One region of the Pseudidiomarina sp. WS423 genome, then DNA from elsewhere that is predicted to be linked to it. Evidence: predicted binding sites of a transcription regulator. Region 1 holds the regulator's gene; the other holds the start of a gene.
What was found. The regulator MetJ, encoded in region 1, represses methionine synthesis genes. The targets are predictions, from matches to a motif close to TAGACGTCTAGACGTCTA.

Region 1 (3,423 bases):
CACCACATGATCCGCTTTATCTACCTCAAGTAACCACTGCTGTAAAAAGTCGAGATGGTTTTGGTGATAGGCATAGTAGGCATGATGTTGTGCTACTTCGTTCCAGCTAATAAGCGGAGTCAGTTCTAAATTTTCAAATTTATCAATCAGCTGGGCATCGCTTAAATCAACTCTAAACAACACCACGTCGGCTAGCGACGTTAACACCTTGCCTTTAGCTTCGGTATCTTCGTATAAGCCGATACGAGTTTGCTGATTCTCTACCTTCAAACTAGAGCGTACCGCAATCACCATGCGTTCGCGGTTAACCGGCTGGAAGGTACGCGGGTGTAACACCGGGCTACCTAACCGTGCCAGTTCTTCAGCTTCTTGCCAATCTAGAATAGGTAGGCTCACCACCCGCTCTACTTTACGCGGATCCGCTGAGTACACCCCAGCCACATCCTTCCAGATAGTGACCTGCTTAGAATCTATTAAGCTACCAACGAGGGTGGCAGAATAGTCACTGCCGTTACGACCTAAAATTAAGGAACGCCCACTAGGGTCGGCACAAATAAAGCCGGTCACAATAAATCTTGTACCCGGGTGAGGTGCAATGCGGTTGAGCAAGCCAGCACGAGATACGGGCACCTGAATCAGTGGCTCGGGCGCATCTTCAGCTACCAAGAACGTACGGGCATCAATGTAATCGGCGGTGACCCCTTGCTGTTGCAATAGGGCTGCTAATAAACGGGCACTCCATAACTCGCCGTAGGACAGCAATTCAGGCTTATGGGTAATTACTTCTTGGTCGTTTAACCACCCGTACCAGCGCTTAAAATCTTGTTGCGATAGGTCTAGTACGCGTTGTTGGTGGTCACCGTTAAGCAACTCGTTGATCAGCCCTTGCTGATATTTTTCGAGTTGTTTCAGCAGCACTTCGGCAACGCCACGGTCATCAGCTTTGGCATCAATAATGGCAAGAATACGGTTGGTGGTATCGCCCGCAGCAGACACTACGACCAAATCGCTAGCACCGGCGTATTCGCTAACAATGCGAGCGACGCGACGATAACAGTAGGCATCGGCCAAACTGCTGCCACCAAATTTGTGAACCTGAACTTGCTCGGCCACGGTTTGAATTTGCTCGGGGGTAACTTTAACCTCAACCGTCATGATGCGTGTGCGTTCTCCTGTGTGCAGCGGTCTGCTGATAATGAATGAACAATAATTATAGGGGGTAGCCCCCATTCAATAAAGCGCGCGATGCATAAAGTTGGTGACCTTAGCATGTGCTTACGTGAGTTTTACTGTGCAAGATTAAAACGAACAGATAAAGAAGTATAGACCGCTATACGTATAAAGTTGACTGATTTAATATCCACAGTACAATTCACCACAAGCTTTAAGGTTTTTAACTTTTTATTTTGCTGAGTTTGCTGACTGTCATTAGCAGTTGCAGTCAGCCCAGCCAATGAACAGGGTGTATAGGTGCGGTATGGAATGGGATGGTGAGTATATTTACCCGTATGTGGAACACGGTAGAAAGAGCGAGCACGTAAAAAAAATTACGGTGTCTATTCCTACCAAGGTACTCAAGGTGCTAACCGATGAGCGAACTCGTCGTCAGGTCAAGAACTTACGTCATGCCACCAACAGTGAGCTACTGTGCGAAGCTTTTTTGCATGCTTTCACTGGGCAACCGCTGCCTACCGATGATGATTTACGCAAAGATAATCCACATAAAATTCCTGCCGAAGTGCGGGCTGAATTAGAACGGCGTAACCTACCTATTCCGGAAGTAGAAGATCTGTACGACGACGAAGATTAACGAGGGTTAATTTGTAGCACAGCGACCAAGCAATAACCCGTGGCAGCAGCACTACTTCTACTACGGGTCACTTGCAGGGGCGGTTAAGTCTGGTTATTTCAATAAATACTCAAGCGCGGTCTCGTCACAGTTCTCTTTACGAGGACAGATGTCGCAGTCCTTCATCACTTTTTCTGGTAACGCATCTTTCACCGTCAGCTTAAAGTTCAACTTGCCAAAGAACTCAGGTACACGGGTTAGCACTATGGTCCGTTTAATCCCAAGCTCACGTGCCTTCCAGAGTAACCAAGCGACCAATTCTGCTCCCAGCCCCTTACCTTGCGCTTGTGGAAATAATCCTAAGCTACGAATTTCGGCCAAGCCAGTGGTGTAGACGTAAAGTGCTGCGCAGCCTACCACTTCATCATTCATTTCTGCTACGGCAAAGCTCTGAATCGCTTGCAATACATCCGCTTTGTCACGAGGTAAGTTTTCACCTTGCTCAGCCCAGTAGGCGATCAATTCACAAATCTTGTCGGCGTCTGCTAAACGAGCTTGGCGCACATGTTTACTTGCCGCTTCGGCCGCATGTAACCAGTCTTCGGCGTGCTTGATAGCTAGTTTAACGGCGCTTGGGCCGGTGCCACCCAGAGCCTGCCGCTTATGCAAACCGTATTGGCTATCAAGAACCTGATAGACATCGGCTTGCAACTGCGGACACACTTGTTGCATGGCGGCTAAATCGAGCTGCTCGAGTGCTACGCCAGCTTGCTGAGCCAAGAGCACTAAGCTACCGGTAAGGTGATGAGCATCCCGAAACGGAATCCCTTGCGCCACCATGTAATCAGCCAATTCAGTCGCATTGCTGTAGCCCAACAAAGCTTGCTGGGCGGCATGGTCTTGATTCACCGATAACTCAGGTAAGGCGAACGCGAGCATGGCCAGACAATGCTGATAGGTCTGTAGGGCATCAAACAGGCCTTCTTTATCTTCTTGCATGTCTTTGTTGTAGGCTAATGGCAAGCCTTTTAAGGTGATGAACAACGCTTGTAAATGGCCCAGAACTCGCCCTGTTTTGCCCCTTAACAACTCAAACAAATCTGGGTTCTTCTTCTGTGGCATTAACGATGAGCCGCTGCTGATACGGTCGCTCATGGCAAAGCAGCCACTTTCGCCAGAACAATAGAAGATGACATCTTCGGCCAGACGCGATAAATGCATCATCCCGGTGCTAGCGATATGCAGCAAATCTAGGGCGAAATCTCGGTCCGACACACCATCTAAGCTATTTTCGCATGCTTGACGAAAGCCAAGCTCGTGCGCCAACGCCTGCCGATCGATGGCGGCAGTTGTTCCTGCTAAGGCACCACTACCGAGCGGGCAGACATCCATCCGTTTGCCGGCATCGCGTAGCCGGCTAACATCGCGTTGTAGCATCTGTACGTAGGCCATAGCCCAGTGCCCAGCTACTATCGGCTGGGCCCGTTGCAAGTGGGTGTAGCCCGGCAATAAGCTGGTTTGATAGCGTTTAGCAAATTCGAGCAAAGCCTGCACAGCGGCTAAGTTTTCGCGAATGAGTTGCTGGGTAAACTGTTTACACAACAAGCGTAAATCAGTCGCCACTAAATCATTTC
Region 2 (3,423 bases), on a different contig from region 1:
TAACATTGGAGTCCGGCTCTTCGTCGCGGTCGTACACGTGGTCGTGTAACTCGGTGCGACTTACGATACGACCGCTGGCATGCATTAAGTAGCTGATCAGCTTGGTTTCTTGTGCGGTAAGCTTAACCGGCATGCCCTGTTTGCTGAGCTGATTGGTGAGGGTGTCGAAGACCACCTCGCCGACGGTTAAATGCGGGTGGGCTTGGCCGTAACTGCGGCGGATAAGCGCCTTAACGCGCATTAATAATTCAGCCACCGCAAAAGGTTTTACCAAGTAGTCATCAGCGCCAGCATTAAAACCGCTAGCCTTATCAGCCCACGTGCCGCGCGCGGTTAAAATAAGCGTGACGATACCAATGCCTGCTTGACGCCAGCGCTGCAACCAATCGCTGCCTTGGCCGTCGGGGAGGCCCAAATCTAAGATCAGCAAATCAAACACTTCGGTGCTTAACAAATAGTCAGCCGCGGCGCCGGTACCGGCATGGTCGACGTTATAGCCGGCCTCGGTCAGCACCTTGGTGAGGTTTTGCGCCAATTTGATATCGTCTTCAACAATCAAAATTTTCATGCAAGTTACTCATAACCGATGGTTCCGAGCCCATCATTCATGGCCGATAACTCATGGCTGTTTGCTCATGGCTTTTAACTGACGCCCTTCTACGCTCATTAGCTCGCCGGTACGGGCGGCAAATTCAAACTCGGCCCGTTGCCCTTGGGGGCCGATCATCTCTATTTCGTAGACGAGCATACCATCATCGTCTTCTAATTCTATCTCCACAATTTCGCCGTAATAGCGCTCGCGTAAATACGCCAAGATCACTTCTAACGACACCACCTCGCCCGCTTGCACTTGTTGGTACAAACGTTGCTGTTGCTTGTTGTCGGACCAGACGCCGGCGGGCGCAGCCAGAGCCGCTTGCAGGCCCCAACTAAGACTGGTGACAAAGATGAGATAAGATAACTTGTTCATGGTGTTAAGCTTACCCGAAAAACGGTTCACGAACATGAACCAAACATGAACGAGTGGTTCATACTAGGCTCATTGATAGGCTGATAAGATAGCTGCAACATCAACAAAGGAGTACCGACTATGTCAAACAAAAGCTTGGTAGTAAGTTTAGCAGCCGTATTACTAATGGGCACAACTGCCGTAGTTGCAGCTAACTCAGCGGTTACCGCCAACAGCCAAATGGAGCAGTTGCAAGCGCTTAAGAATTACGGCTATACCCATGTTAATGAGCTGGAGTGGGATGATCATCGCCCGCAACTGGAAGTGGAAGGTTGGCTAGCCGATAACTGGTTTGCCGAAGTGACGTTTCAGGGCGCAGGGGCCGCAGCTGAAGTGAAGCACGAGCGCAAAGAAAGCAAGATCGTACAGCCGTGGGGCCTGACCTTGACACAAGTTGAACAAGTGATGCAACAGGCGAATAGTCAAGGCATGGCGGTGTTTGAAGAGATCTCAATTGATGATAGCGGTCGTATTGAGATTGAAGGTGACAACGCCAACGGTCGTGAACTAGAGCTGCGTTTTCATATCCGCGAGCTGTAACTAACGCCCCCCCTCTGCAACGATAACAGCAACGATAACAAACGGGTGGCCACGTGCGTGTGGTCGCTCGTTTTTGTTGCAGTGGCTTGATCAGAGGCTTTACAAACTATGGCTGCAGGCGTAAAGTAACACCATCCAATACAGGCATCTAGACGTCTATTCGCAGGATGTCTTTTCGTTCTTTTGCGACGGAGTTTACAAGTTATGACGCAACAAATTACGTTAGGCGGCGGTTGTTTTTGGTGCCTTGAAGGCGCCTTCAAGCAAGTACGTGGGGTATTAAAAGTGCAATCGGGTTATGCCGGCGGCCATAAAGCCGAACCTACCTACGAAGAAGTCTGCAAGGGCGATACCGGCCACGCTGAGGTGGTGCAAATCACTTTTGAGCCGACCTCGCTAAGCGTGCGCGAGATTTTTGAGATCTTTTTTGCACTGCATGACCCCACTCAGGTCAACCGTCAAGGTAACGATATTGGCAGCCAGTATCGCACCTCGATTTTCTATCAAACCGATGAGCAGCAGCGTTTGGCGCAAGAAATCATTACGGAAATGGAGCGCGAGCAAACCTGGGATGCGCCTATTGTGACCACCGTTGAGCCACTGGAAAAATTCTGGTCGGCCGAAGAATATCACGACAACTACGTGGAGCGTAATCCTGAAAATGCCTACTGCCAAGCAGTGGTACATCCTAAGTTGGCGAAGTTTAAGCGGACTTTTGCTGAGAAACTTGACGGCTAATATTTGCGGTTAATATTTGCAGTTAATAAAAAAGGGCTTATCCGATGGGTAAGCCCTTTTTGCTTTCCAACCTATCTTCCTAGTTGTTTTCCAAGCCTTTATTTCTCAGTTACTTCAGCAAACGGCTTGGTTAAGCGCAACGGGTCTGGCGTCCAGCTTGAGCTGCGCTGATAGGCTGCGGTTGGCACATCAATCAAGCTAGCTGCATCAACCGGTACCGGCTCTTCACCGGTTTCGCTGGCTTTGTAATAAGTCATTCCACCTGCCATAAAGTACATTTTGCCTGGCTCAACGTAAATATTGTAAGGACCAGTACCGTACGGGAACTTGCTACTCGATAGCAGCGCCATCACACCATTATCGTAGCTCGCCACAAATCGACGGAAGCTACCACCACATTGGTCTTGATAGCAGCTCTTACCAACTAAAATACTATTGCCATCAACATCTTCCCAGTTCCCAGATGGTAAGCTACGTGGCTCGATGCTAGCCGAGAGGCAGTCGTCCCACATATCACCACCCGGTGCGACTTCATCACAATCAATATCGACGATATAATAGTTACCATCGCTGCTGTATCGATAGCCACCACCACCAATACGAGCGGTTAATGGCGTTAACTTACCCTCGCCATTAACGCCATCCCAGATGGTCTTATCGGCAATCACGTTGGCGGTATCCAAGCTGTGATCGATATTAGGCATATTGTTTGTATTCCAATTCTCGCCGCCGTTTTTAAGATGACGCTTGGTAAGCACAATTTGCGCATGCTCTTGGTCGTCTAACAGATACAAATCTTCAGCGTAGTAATTCATGTTCGGATCGTTATAGGTGAGCGTTAACTTCGTTTTGTCTGGGCTTAACTCGTAGCTACCACCTTCGATCACGTCGCGATCAAAAGTACCGCTAAATTCAGACGTGGGGTAAAAACTATAAGCCATGCGGGTAAAGTAATACACATCGTCGGGCAAACCATCAAACGTCAAGTTATTGTAAGCGTAAAACTCACCGTAGTAGGCATATTCCGTTGGCGCTGATAGATCAAACGTGAGATCTTTAATCAAACTTTCAGCTCGCGTGTAGGTGTTGGTGTATGCACTCCCTTCGGGTGATACCGCAGGTAGTTCTAATTGCTC

Region 2: msrA (peptide-methionine (S)-S-oxide reductase MsrA) is a predicted target of MetJ. The motif match lies at 1,691-1,708, and genes of this name have one in related genera.

What each region holds. Positions count from the first base shown of each region.
Region 1 covers NZ_JBOJLN010000007.1:62,274-65,696, forward strand. The annotation lists gene metL (bifunctional aspartate kinase/homoserine dehydrogenase II) at 1-1,155, opposite strand, end outside; gene metJ (met regulon transcriptional regulator MetJ) at 1,478-1,810, shown strand; gene argH (argininosuccinate lyase) at 1,904-3,423, opposite strand, start outside.
Region 2 covers NZ_JBOJLN010000003.1:168,224-171,646, reverse strand. The annotation lists gene ACQ661_RS05095 (winged helix-turn-helix domain-containing protein) at 1-568, opposite strand, end outside; gene ACQ661_RS05090 (PepSY domain-containing protein) at 620-970, opposite strand; gene ACQ661_RS05085 (hypothetical protein) at 1,091-1,549, shown strand; gene msrA (peptide-methionine (S)-S-oxide reductase MsrA) at 1,754-2,287, shown strand; gene ACQ661_RS05075 (Ig-like domain-containing protein) at 2,386-3,423, opposite strand, start outside.